One region of the Actinomadura keratinilytica genome, then DNA from elsewhere that is predicted to be linked to it. Evidence: predicted binding sites of a transcription regulator. Region 1 holds the regulator's gene; each other region holds the start of a gene.
The links. Region 1 encodes LexA, which represses DNA repair genes until DNA is damaged. Its sites were predicted from a motif close to TCGAACANNTGTTCGA; they were not measured.
Positions count from the first base shown of each region.

Region 2: a site for LexA is predicted at 2,341-2,356, ahead of ABD879_RS23195 (SAV_6107 family HEPN domain-containing protein). Genes of this name have one in related genera too.
Region 3: a site for LexA is predicted at 1,724-1,739, ahead of ABD879_RS27370 (intein-containing Rv2578c family radical SAM protein). Genes of this name have one in related genera too.

Region 1 covers NZ_BAABDO010000044.1:36,534-40,815, reverse strand. Annotated here, with positions in the region: gene leuS (leucine--tRNA ligase) at 1-1,133, shown strand, start outside; gene ABD879_RS16135 (YciI family protein) at 1,130-1,471, shown strand; gene lexA (transcriptional repressor LexA) at 1,781-2,482, opposite strand; gene ABD879_RS16125 (LysM peptidoglycan-binding domain-containing protein) at 2,668-3,081, shown strand.
Region 2 covers NZ_BAABDO010000085.1:12,946-17,227, reverse strand. Annotated here, with positions in the region: gene ABD879_RS23200 (MFS transporter) at 1-778, opposite strand, end outside; gene ABD879_RS23195 (SAV_6107 family HEPN domain-containing protein) at 1,595-2,110, opposite strand; gene ABD879_RS23190 (L,D-transpeptidase family protein) at 2,463-3,212, opposite strand; gene ABD879_RS23185 (YbaK/EbsC family protein) at 3,278-3,766, shown strand; gene ABD879_RS23180 (arsenate reductase family protein) at 3,763-4,122, shown strand; gene ABD879_RS23175 (hypothetical protein) at 4,171-4,282, shown strand, end outside.
Region 3 covers NZ_BAABDO010000124.1:11,544-15,825, reverse strand. Annotated here, with positions in the region: gene ABD879_RS27375 (glycoside hydrolase family 10-like protein) at 1-1,506, opposite strand, end outside; gene ABD879_RS27370 (intein-containing Rv2578c family radical SAM protein) at 1,776-3,860, shown strand; gene ABD879_RS27365 (SulP family inorganic anion transporter) at 3,988-4,282, opposite strand, start outside.

The DNA of each region.
Region 1 (4,282 bases):
GCGAGGTCCCGGTGCCGGACGACCAGCTGCCGGTGCGGCTGCCCGACGACCTGCGCGGCGCCGACCTGCGGCCCAAGGGCACCTCGCCGCTGGCCGCCGCCGAGAACTGGGTCAACGTGGACTGCCCCAGGTGCGGCGGCGCGGCCAAGCGCGACAGCGACACCATGGACACCTTCGTCGACTCGTCCTGGTACTACTTCCGGTACTGCTCGCCGGACTACGAGGACGGGCCGTTCGACGTCGAGAAGGTCCGCAAGTGGATGCCGGTCGACCAGTACACCGGCGGCGTCGAGCACGCCATCCTGCACCTGCTGTACAGCCGGTTCTTCACCAAGGTGCTGTACGACCTGGGCATGGTCGACTTCACCGAGCCGTTCACCCGGCTGGTCAACCAGGGCCAGGTGATCCTCAACGGCAAGGCGATGTCCAAGTCGCTGGGCAACATGGTCGACCTGGGCGAGCAGATCGAGCAGTGGGGCGTCGACGTGGTGCGCCTGGCGATGCTGTTCTCCGGGCCGCCCGAGGACGACATCGACTGGGCCGACGTGTCCCAGCCCGGCATGGTCAAGTTCCTGGCGCGCGTGCACCGCATCGCCACCGAGGTGGCCTCCGCCCCCGGTACCGACCCTGCGGGCGGCTCGGTGGACCTGCGGCGCGTCACCCACCGCACCATCGACGAGGCCACCACGCTGATCGAGCAGCACCGCTACAACGTGGCGATCGCCCGGCTGATGACGCTGGTCAGCGCCACCCGCCGCGCCATCGACGAGGGCCCCGGCCCCGCCGACCCGGCCGTGCGGGAGGCCGCCGAGACGATCGCGGTGCTGCTGTCGCTGTTCGCCCCCTACACCGCCGAGGAGGCGTGGGAGCGGCTGGGCCGCGAGCCGTCGGTGGCGACCGCGGGCTGGCCGCAGGCCGACCCGTCCCTGCTGGTGCGCGAGTCGGTGACCTGCGTGGTGCAGGTCGCGGGCAAGGTCCGCGACCGCCTGGAGGTGCCGCCCGACATCGCCGAGGACGAGCTGGAGCGGCTGGCGCTGGCCTCCGCCAAGGTCAACGAGGCGCTGGCCGGCGCGCGGGTCCAGCGCGTCATCGTCCGCCCGCCCAAGATCGTGAACATCGTCCCGGCCAAGTGAGCACCCTGCACATCCTGCGGCTGCGCTACCGCGGAGCCGAGGAGGAGGCCGCTCCGCACGTGCCCGCCCACGCGGCGTACCTGGACCGCCACCACCGGGCGGGCACGTTCCTGGCCTCGGGGCAGACGGTGCCGTCCGAGCAGGGCGGCGCGATCATCGCGCGCGGGACCGACCGCGCCGAGATCGAAAAGATCGCCGAGAATGACCCGTTCGTCTGCGCGGGCGTGGCCGAATACGACATCATTACAGTCGATGTGGGCCGGATCCATCCGGCTCTGGCGGGACTGGTCGGCGTCGGCCCGTCCCGCGTCCGCGCCCCGGGAGAACCGCCCGGCTGACGCGGCGCATCGGCCGCGCAGCCCGCGGTCCAGGCACCGGCGGGCCCGAATCCGAGCCTGACGGCCGCGAGCGGAGATCCACCGCCGCGGCCGTATCTCGGCGTGGCCTGGCGGGCGCGCCTGGGCGCGGGCGCCGAGCGGCGGTCGTGGACGAGCTGGAACTGGAATGGGTGGAGACGAGTGCGTCCGCACGCGGTTGTCGAGGTGACGCCCCCCGCGTCGAATGCGGGGCGCACGCGAACGCCCGCCACCGCCCTGGGGGCCGGTGACGGGCGCGCGGGAGTGACCTGGCCGCGCCGGGCCGGGACGTCACATCTTGCGCAGCACGGCGACGACGCGGCCCAGGATCGACGCCTCGTCGCCGGGGATCGGCTCGTAGGCCGGGTTCTGGGGGACCAGCCAGATGTGGCCGTCGCGGCGCTTGAAGGTCTTGACGGTGGCCTCGCCGTCGATCATCGCGGCGACGATGTCGCCCTGCTCGGCCACCGGCTGCTGGCGCACCACCACCCAGTCGCCGTCGGCGATCGCCGCGTCGATCATCGAGTCGCCGGTGACCTTCAGCAGGAAGTGGGTGCCCTCGCCGACCAGCTGCTTGGGCAGGGTGAACACGTCCTCCACGGCCTCCTCGGCCAGGATCGGACCGCCGGCGGCGATCCGTCCCACCAGCGGCACGTAGGCGGGGGCGGGGCGCGGCGCGGTGTCCTGCCCGGCACCGGGCGCGTCGGGGGTGTCGGTGTCGGTGCGCACCGGCGTGGCGCCCGGGACCCGCACCTCGACGGCGCGCGGCCGGTTGGGGTCGCGGCGCAGGTATCCCTTGCGCTGCAGCGCGCGCAGCTGGTGCGACACGCTGGAGGTGCTGGTCAGGCCGACGGCCTCGCCGATCTCGCGCATCGACGGCGGGTAGCCGCGGCGCTGCACCGAGTCGCGGATCACCTCCAGCACCATGCGCTGCCGCTGGGTCAGACCCGCCTCGTCCATGGGGCCGTCGGGCAGCTCCCGGACCTTGGTCATTGTTCGTCGCCTCCCGACGCTCGCTCTGTCACTCCTCGCCGAACGTTATCGCGTCCGGCTGCAATGATCAAACAATTGTTCGAAGAATGTACTCGCGTTTCTCGGGGGGCTGCGGTACAACATCGTACAGACGTTCGATCGAATATTCATTCGAAGATCGGCTGTCGGTCACGAAGGGGACCGAGATGGCGGGTTCGCTCCACCCACACTGCATAACGGCCGAAGCTCCGGCCCTCACCACGCATGTCCGCCCCGCGCCGCCCCTGGGGGCTCCGGCGGAGGGCGCGTGGGACGAGTTGCGGCTGACCAGACGCGGCCGCATCGTGATGATCGGCCTGCTGGCGGTGCCGCTCCTGGTCGTGCTGTGGCTGACCGCGACGGCCCGCGCCGGCGCCGGCGGCCCCGACGCCTCCGACCCGAGCGTCCGCCCGGGCAAGACGGTCGTCGTCGGCCACGGCGACTCACTGTGGACGATCGCCCGGCGCGAGCGCCCCCGCGACGACACCCAGCTGCTGGTCCGCCGCATCATGGACCTCAACAACCTGTCCACCACGATCGTCCGCCCGGGCCAGCGCCTGCGCCTCCCCGCCCACGACTGACCCCCGGCTTCACGCCGTCGCGCTTCCGCAGCGGCCTCCAAGCCCACGCTCGCCGAGCCGGAGGCGGCACCTGCCCTGCCGACGCGGCGATGACCGAAGGCTCGGCCCCCGGCGCCCCGGGGACCGAGCCGCCGACCGGGAGCGGGACACCCTGACGGCGGAAAGTCCGAGTCCGGCGGGGATCCGCCAGCCCGCCCGGCGGCTAGAGCACCGGCACATAACAGGTACGCGAACAACGCCCATCCGGGCGTTTCGGCTCCGTCACGCACCGCAGAGCCCAAGACCGGCCGCTTGCCAAGGCACCAGAACATGCGCCGACGAGTGCACCTGCAAGACAGCTTCAGCGCTGCTTCGGTGACCGGGGCAGTCGAAGGGCCGGACGGCGGGATGCGGGCGATGGCGGTCGCCGGGTGAAGGCGCGAGAGTCCTGGTTGCTGAGATGTGGGCCTGGGGAGACGCCTTCAGGGGGCGGACTGGCTCGGCCGAGCCTTGAGCGGCGATGCGCGTACCTGCGGGTGTCCGGGTGATGTCCGCCGGTTGCCTCCGTCTCGCCTATAGCCGCATTGCCGCTTTGGTGGCTGGGGGAATCGACGGGCTGGGATGGCGTGGTTCGGGCGATTCCGACCGTGACGGGGGAGGTCTGGGCGCGGGATGCAGGGCCCGGGGAGACGCCTTCGGGGCCGGCGGGCTGGCTTGGTCGAGGCTTGGGTGGCGGTGCGCGTACCTGCGGGTGTTCGGGTGATATCTGCCGGGTTGTTTCGGCCTGTTCCATAGCGGCAGCGCCGCTTTGGTGACCGGGGCGGTCGAAGGGCCCGGGGTGGCGTGGTGCGGGTGGTTTCGACCATGAGGGTTGCCGGGGCGGGGCAGGAGGTCTGGTAGCGGGGGTGCGGGGCCTGGGGAGACGCCTTCAGGGTGGCGGGCTGGCTTGGCTGAGGTTGGGGGACCGGTACGGGTATCAAGGCGTGTTTCGAAGTGAGGTGAGCGTCGCCGTGGCATCGCCGCCACGATTCCGACCCACGGGAGCCCAGGCCCGGCAGCGGCGGTCGTCTACCCCCTTCGACCCGGCCGGCTGCAGGGCCCGCCATGCCATGGAGTGCGGCGTCGACCACTTCGAGCGCCACCGGGCCGCGGCCACCCGCTACGACAAGATCTCCGACCGCTACCGAGCCCCCGGTGGTGCGCGCTTGGTGCGGCGAGTGGC
Region 2 (4,282 bases), on a different contig from region 1:
GCACCAGCAGCGGGAACAGCACCCCGCCGCCCATCAGCGCGAACCCCGACAGCAGCGAGGCGGCGTTGGCCGTCCACACGCCCCGCAGCCGCATCAGCCGCAGGTCGACCAGCGGCTCGTCCGCCCGCGCCTCCACCGCCAGCCACACGCCCGCCAGCACCGCCGCGACGGCGAGCAGGTGCGCGCCCAGGGTCGGCGCGGCCAGCCCCGCCGCCAGCCAGGCCGCCAGCAGCACCGCGCCCCACCAGTCGATCCGCCCCGCGGGGCGCCGCCGCCCCTCGGGAACGATCCACCACGCGGCGAACCAGCCCGGCACCAGCCCGCACACCGGCAGCCACAGCAGCCAGCGCCAGCCCAGATGGTCGATGACCGGCCCGGCCACGCACCACGACACCGCGCCGCCGACCCCCAGCATGGACGACATCAGCCCGACGGCCGCGGAGGTCCGCGCGGGCGGCACCGTCTCCCGGATGATCGTGTACGCCAGCGGGAACACGCCCCCGCCGACTCCGGCCAGCGCCCGCCCGACCAGCATCACGGGCAGCGACGCCGCCGAGGCCGCCACCACCATGCCCGCCGTCGCCACCGCCAGCACGCCGAGCAGCACCCGCCGCGGCCCGAACAGGTCGCCGAGCCCGCCCGCCAGCGGCGTGGCGACGGCCGCCGACAGGGTCATCGCCGTGAGCGCCCACGCCGCCCCCGCCGCGGAGGTGCCCAGCCCCTCCTGGATGAGCGGCAGCGCGGGCGACACCACCGCCATCGACAGCGAGTACGCCATCACCCCGAGAAAGGCCAGTAACGGCACCAGCCCGCGCCCACCCCGCCCCGCCAATACCCCTCCCTCTCAAACCCCCCAACAATCTCATGCCAGACAAACCACAAGCTCAACCCTCAAACCACCACACCCCGCCGACGATTCACCCCCGCAGCCCCCTGCCGCACTCCTGACAGCGTCCCGATCGACCGACTGCCGCCACCCGCCATGTCCGCCCGGCCGACACAGCGGCTTTCCTGCGTTAGCCGCCCCTCCCCCGGCCTCGCCGCCACCGGGCTCACCCGCGCCGAACGCCCCCTGCGCGCCGCCACCGTCGCACGCCGCCCGGCCCGCCTGCGCCGACCGCCCGAAGTCTTCAAGGGAAGGCCGGACACCGGGCGCGTCCCCTGCAGGGCGAAGTCGCGCTGCCGGTCGCCATCGGGCTGCGTGCCGCCGTGCCGGAGGGGCTGACCGTCGGCCGGGACGCAGGCGCGTCCGGGTGGGGCCGTTGGGTCGGCGGGGTGCGCCGGGTGTTCGGGGAGGGGCCGGGGCCGCCGTCGGCTTGAGGGAGGGGAACGGCGGCCCCGGCGGGTGGGGCGGCCAGACCAGGGGGAGGATGGCCGCCTTGAGGGGGTTGCCGGCGGCGCCCGGTGGAGGCTCCGTGCCCGCGGCGGAGCCGGGCGCAGCGGGATGAGCGGTCTCGGTGGAGGTCGGGCCTCTTCGGCCGGCGCCGGAGAGGCGGGGGCGCGGTGAAGGCCGCCGTGGGCGGTGGACGGTGTTAGGGCCCGCCCCGGCCCGGGCGTTTTCCGGAGTGGGCGGGGTTTGCTTGCGCGGGGCGGGTCAACTGGCGCGGGAGTCGCGGACGGGCAGGGTGGGCTGGCTGGGGACGCCCAGGGTCTCCTCCACCAGGGAGACGAACACCTCGGCGTCGTGCAGCAGCTCGTCGGCCTCGCGCGCGGTCACCGCGCGGGGCAGGCCCGCTTCGGCGGCGGCGCGCTTGTCGGCGCCGGCGGCGAAGAAGGCGGCCCACTCGCGCAGGGCGGGCTCGGCCTCGGGGAGCAGCACCCACACGCTGCGCGGGCGGCCGCGGCGGTGGGTCTCGACGGGCTCCTTGGCGGCCAGCACCGCGGCGGCGGCGCGCAGGGCGGCCAGGTGGGCGCACACGTAGCGCACGGCGGGCGAGGTGGCCTCGGCCGCTTCGGCCAGGCCCATGCGGGCGGCCTGCAGCTGCCCGGCGGCCGTGTGGGCGGGGCGCGCGGCGGGAACCGGGCGTGGACGTGGGCGGGGCAGGTCGCCGAACTGGGCGGAAGAGTGCACGGCGGAGTGGACGCCCCGCGCGGTCTTCGTGACGGACATGGCCTGTCTCCTTCCGGCTCGGGCCGGCCTGGCCGGCCGGGCGGAGCGCTTCCCCTCGCTCCGCCCGGCCGTCCGTCCCGCCGGCTCGCGCGCTCAACCGGCGGGGACGGGCGGGGGCTCCGGGGGCCTCCCCCGGTGAACACCGCGGGCCCCGGCGCGGCCGGCCGCGAGACCGGCGCGCAGGGGACCGCGCCCCGTAGCCCTGGCACGGTCGCGCAACCCGTACCACGTCGAACATAAGTTCGACGCAGTCACAGTAAACCGTCCCCATGACGATTCGTCAACGTGTTCGAACACGGCGGCGATCGCCCTGGTCACCACCAGTGGAGCAGACGGGTCCGACAGTCCGCGGCTAGGCCGGGCGGCGCACGTGGACGGCCACCCCGAGATCGACGATCTTCGGGAAGTACTCGGCGATGTGCATGGGCAGCCGGACGCAGCCGTGCGAGGCCGGGAAGTCGGGCACGCTCGGCGCGCCGTGGAAGGCGATGCCGCCGTTGAAGTAGATCGGGTTGTAGAGCCGGCCCAGCGGCGCGTGGCGCCAGCCGTCGATGCGGCGCAGCGTGCGGTAGTCGCCGGTGGGCGTGACGGCGCGGCGGCAGCGCTCCTTCTTGGTCTTGGGGTCGGTGGTGCAGTAGCGCTTGCCGGACCCCGACGAGACGTGCGAGATCAGCCGCAGCTTGCCGCCCTTGTAGACGACGAGGTACTGGTGCGTCAGGTCGACGTCGACCCGGTCGGACTCGCGCCGCCGGGTCAGCGGCTGGGGCTGCCGGGGAGCGTCCAGCGCCTTCCACACGGCGGCGTCGACGGTGCCGTTGACCGCGAGGCGGTTGACCTTCTGGAAGGCCCACACCGCCATCTGGGTGGACGTCCCGAAGCGGCCGTCGGCGGTCCCCGGGTCGTAGTGGAGCTGCTTGAGGCGGTTCTGCAGCTGCCGTACGGCGGCGCCCTTGGACCCGAGCTTCAGCGTCGGGCGCTGGGCGGGGGCCGCCGCCCGCTCGACGGTGGAGGCGGCGGCGTCCTGGGCGGCCGTCGCCGCCGGGGCCGTGAAGCCGGTCACGGCCACCGCACCGGCCAGTACGACCGCTATCCGTGCACGCATCCTCGTACCTCCCTTCCTGGGCAAATGCACCCTTGGTACAGTTTTCGACACTCTAAAGTGCTCTCATGCATGCAAACGCCGAAAGGGTGGCTAAAGCCCTGCGGGAGCGGGGCGCGACCGGCGAGGTCATCGAGCTGCCCGAGCCCGCCCCCACCGCCCAGGCCGCGGCCGACCAGCTGGGCTGCGAGGTGGGCGCGATCGCCAACAGCCTCGTCTTCGACGCCGACGGCGCCCCGCTGCTGGTGCTGACCAGCGGCGCCCACCGCGTCGACACCGGCAAGGTGGCCGCACTGGTGGGGGCGCGCAAGGTCAGGCGGGCCACGCCGGAGTTCGTCCGGCAGGCGACGGGGCAGCCGATCGGGGGTGTCGCTCCGCTGGGGCACCCGGCCCCGATCCGTACGCTCGTGGATGTCTGGCTGGACAGGCACGAGGTGGTCTGGGCGGCGGGCGGGCATCCGCACACCGTCTTCCCGACCTCCTACGGTGAACTGGTGCGCATCACCGGGGGCGACCCCGCCGACGTCGGAGTGGACGAACAGGGAGCGGACGAATGACGACCGAGATCTGGCACAACCCGCGCTGCTCCAAGAGCAGGGCCGCCAAGGCCGCGCTGGACGAGGCGGGCATCGCCTACACCGAGCGCCGCTACCTGGACGATCCGCCGACGGCCGAGGAGCTCGACGCGGTGCTCACCCGCATCGGCGCCGAGCCGTGGGAGGTGGCGCGGCTGAACGAGCCCGTCGCCAAGGAGCTGGATTTGAAGAACATGGAGCGCGACCGCGCGCGCTGGATCGAGGTGATGGTCGCCAACCCGGTGCTGATCCAGCGGCCCATCGTGCTGACCGGCGACGGCCGCGCGGTCGTGGCCCGCGACCCCGACTCGGTGCGGCGGGTACTCGACAGCGAGTGATGCCGATGTGATTCTGGGGAACCGGACCAACGACGTTCGGGAGGGCGGATGACCGCGCAGATGCGCACCGGGCCGGCCGCGCGAAACCCCGACTTCCGCGGCATCGATCCGCCCGCGCTCAACCAGCTGCTCAGGCAGATGCAGGAGGCGGCCACGGCGA
Region 3 (4,282 bases), on a different contig from region 1:
CGCGGTCAGCAGCGCCTCGGGGGCGACGCCGGCGCACCCGGGACGTTCGCCGTCCACCCGGTACACCGCATAACCCGCCGCGTCTTCGGAGGCGCCCCAGGTGACGCGCACACCGCCGTCGGTGGCTTCGGCGCGCACGCTGTGGGCGGGTGCGGGCCCGTCCCCGGCCTTGCTCTTGTCGGCGGCCGCGGGCGCCACGGGCGGCAGCGCGGGGGTGGTGTAGTGGTCGTTGCGCAGCCGGGCGGCGAACCCGTGCCGGTTCTCCACCAGGTCCGAGGCGCTGAAGTACACGTCGCCGCGCACCTGCGGGTAGCGGGCGTTGAGTTTCAGGTGCCGCGACAGCTCGTCGGGCTTGCGCCAGGCGGCGTCCTTTCCGACGCGGTAGGCGGCCTGCCCGATCGTCAGCTGCACCTTGGTGCCCTGCACCTGGCGGGCCCACCACTCCACCAGCTTGGCGTAGTCGGCGCGCGGGTCGCCGATGGTCCAGTACAGCTGGGGTGTGACGTAGTCGATCCACCCCTCGCGGATCCATTTGCGGGTGTCGGCGTGGATGTCGTCGTAGCTCTGCAGGGCGCGCGTGGGCGACCCGGCGGGGTCGCTGGTGTCGTTGCGCCACACCCCGAAGGGGCTGATGCCGAAACGCACCCACGGCTTGGCCTGGTGGACGCGTTCGGACACGGTCTTGACGAGGGTGTCGACGTTCTGGCGGCGCCAGGCGTCCTTGCCCATGCCCTTGCCGTAGGTCTTGTAGGTGGCCTGGTCGGGGAACTCCCCCGCGCCGGCCTCGGGGTAGGGGTAGAAGTAGTCGTCGAAGTGGACCGCGTCGATGTCGTACTTGCGGACCACGTCCATGACGGCCTTGACCACCAGGTCCCGCACTTCGGGCAGGCCCGGGTCGTACCACAGGCCCTTGCCGTACTTGCGCACCCAGTCGGGGTGGCGGCGGGCGGGGCTGTCGGGGGCGAGTTTGTTCACATCGCCCTGGCGGCTGACCCGGTAGGGGTTGAACCAGGCGTGGAACTCCAGGCCGCGGGCGTGCGCCTCGTCCAGCATGAACTTCAGCACGTCGTAGCCGGGGTCCTTGCCGGGCGTGCCGGTGATCCACTGCGACCACGGCTCGTAGGGGGAGTCGTAGAAGGCGTCGGAGTTGGGGCGGATCTGCACGAACACCGCGTTGAGGTTCATCGCGCGGGCGTGGTCGAGCAGCTTGCGGAAGTCGGCTTTCTGCTGGTCGGCGGCGCGGTGGCCGTCCTTGGGCCAGTCGATGTTGCCGACGGTGGCGATCCACATGCCGCGCAGTCGGCGGCCCTTGGTCCCGTCGGGTCTCGGCGCGTCGGGGCATTCGGCGGCCGCGACGCCGGGCGCCCTGTCGCCCGCCTTGCGTTCGTCGGCGCCGCCCAGTGCCGGCACGCACCCGGCGGACGCGGTCAGCGTTCCCGTGGCCAGTGCGCCCGCGGCCAGCGCCCGCGCGATGGCACCCGGCGTCCCCTTGTTCGTCCAGACCATGACGAGCCATTGTTACGCACGCGTTGCCGTGCTCGGCGCCAAACGGCGATGCGCGTGTGATGCCTGGACGTCCCGATGGGCCGCGTTCGTCTCTTTTGTTTCGCCCGGTCGCGCGCTTGTGCCGCCGCCCGCGCGGTGCGGGTGTCACCGGCGGGCGTCGTCGGCGTTTGCGGTCCGGTGGTCGCGGTCGGCGGACGGTCACGCAAAGTTGCAAAATTCGAACGTCCGTTCTATCGTCCGGATGTTCGATGGAACGGGGGTGCGTGCCGATGCGCTGGGACAACCTGCGGCTCGACGACGGTGCCGGGCCCGGCCCGGCGGCGCCGCTGATCGAACGCCGCGCGATCGCCCGCACGTTCGACACGCCCGGTTTCCGCGGCATGACCTTCTACGAGGTGCAGGCCCGTTCGATCATCAACCGCGTCCCGGCCGCCTCCCGCATGCCGTTCCGCTGGACCGTCAACCCCTACCGCGGCTGCTCGCACGCGTGCGTCTACTGCTGCTCCGGTGACACCCCGATCCTGATGGCCGACGGCCGCACCAAGCCTCTGCGGGAGGTGCGCGTCGGCGACCGCGTCTACGGCACGCGCCGCGAGGGGCGCCACCGCCGCTTGGTGGTGACGCAGGTCCTCGACCACTGGCAGACGGTCAAGCCCGCGCACCGGGTCGCGCTGCGGGACGGCACCCGGCTGGTCACCAGCGGCGACCACCGGTTCCTGACCGGCCGCGGCTGGAGGCACGTCACCGGCGGCGGGCCCGGGGAGCGGCGGCGTCCGCACCTGGCGCCGGGCGACGTGCTGGTCGGCACCGGGCGTTTCGCCGCGCCGCCGAAGGTCGACGACGACTACCGCCGCGGGTACCTGTACGCGGTGCTGCACGCTTACGGACACGGGCAGGGTCGCGGGCAGGGGCAGGGTCGCGGGCAGGCCGGCCCGCACCAGGTCGTCGGGCTGCCCGCCGGTGATGCCGAAGTGCTCGCCAGGGTGCGCCGCTACCTGGAGCATTTCGGCGTCCACTGCGAGGCTCTGCGCGGGCCGGCGGAGCGCGGTGGTGAGGGGGCCGGTGTCGGCGGCGCCGTGGCGGTGGCCGCCGCCGAGCGGCCGGCCCGGTGTCCGCGCCGGCCGTCGCGGGCGTGGCAGACGGGTCTGCTCGCCGGGCTGTTCGACACCGGCGCCGGCGGCGACCACGCGGTGTCGCGGATCGCGGTCGCCGACGCGGAGATGTTCGGCATGCTGCGCCGCGCGCTGGCCGAGCTGGGGTTCGCCCACACACTCGATCCCACCACCGACTGCACCGACGCCGGTGCCGGGGCGGCGCCGCGCGGTGTCCGCCTCACCGGCGGGCTGCGGGAGCGGCTGCGGTTCCTGCACGCGGTCGGCCCGGCGGCCGCGTCCAGGTGGCCGCTGGAGGGCGCGGCGGTGGCGGGCGAGGCGTCGCTGGAGGTGGTGTCGGTCGAGCCGCTGGGCCTGCAGGCGCCGTTGTACGACATCACCACCGGCACCGGGGACTTCATCGCCGACGGGGTGGTGTCGCACAACTGCTTCGCGCGCCGCTCGCACCAGTACCTGGACCTGGACGCGGGCGCCGACTTCGACTCCAAGATCGTGGTGAAGGTGAACGCGGGCGAGCTGGTGCGCCGGGAGCTGGCCTCGCCGCGCTGGCGCGGCGAGCACATCGCGTTGGGCGCCAACGTCGACTGCTACCAGCGCGCCGAGGGCCGCTACCGGCTGATGCCGCCGATCCTGGAGGCGCTGCGGGACGCCGCCAACCCGTTCTCCATCCTGACCAAGGGGTCGCTGATCCTGCGGGATGTGCCGTTGCTGGTGGAGGCGGCCCGGCGCACCGAGGTCGGCGCGGCGGTGTCGGTGGGGTCGGTGGACCGGGAGCTGTGGCGGCTGGTGGAGCCGGGCACGCCCGCGCCGGACAAGCGGTTGGAGGTGTGCGCGGCGCTCAACGACGCGGGTGTGCGCTGCGGGGTGGTGATGGGGCCGGTGCTGCCCTATGTGAGCGACTCCCCCGCGCAGCTGGAGGAGACGGTCCGGCGGATCGCCGAGGCGGGCGCCACGTCGGTGACGGCGATCACGCTGCATCTGCGGCCGGGGGCGCGCGAGTGGTACATGGCGTGGCTGCGGGAGCACCGTCCCGACCTGGTGGTGCCGTATGCGCGGCTGTATCGGGGCGGCGCGTACGCGCCGCGCGAGTTCCAGGAGCGGATCTCGCAGCGGGTGCGGGAGCTGGCGGCCAAGTACGGCATCGACCGCCGCTCTGCCGGGCACCGCGGCCAGGCCCCGCCCGGGCCCCGGCCCTCCGGCGGGCCGTCGTCCGGCGGGCCGCAGCAGCTGTCGCTGCTGTGACCCTGACGAATGTGACCCTGACGAATGTGACCCTGGCGATGTGACCTTGGCGAAGGGGCCGCAGCCCCCGGCGGGCATGCCTTGCGGGCAGACCGCTTGCGGGGGCTGCGGCCGGGTGCGGTGGGGGTCATCGGTCGGGGCAGGCGCCGAGCAGTTCCACGCCGCCGCGGGAACCGGACGCGGTGTCAGCGGTGTCGCGGCCGGTCTCCGCCCAGTTCACCAGGGCGGTGCGGCAGGCGTGGTCCAGGTGCCGCAGGCCCGACAGGTGCAATTCGATCCGCCGGTCGCGCGGCAGGCCCTCGAGGGTGTCGAGCAGTTTCGGCAGCCGCAGGAAGGTCGCGTTGCCGCTGAGGCGGACGCGGATGGGGCCGGTGCCGGTGTCGTCGACGTCCAGGTGCACCTGGGAGGTCTCCCAGGCGGTC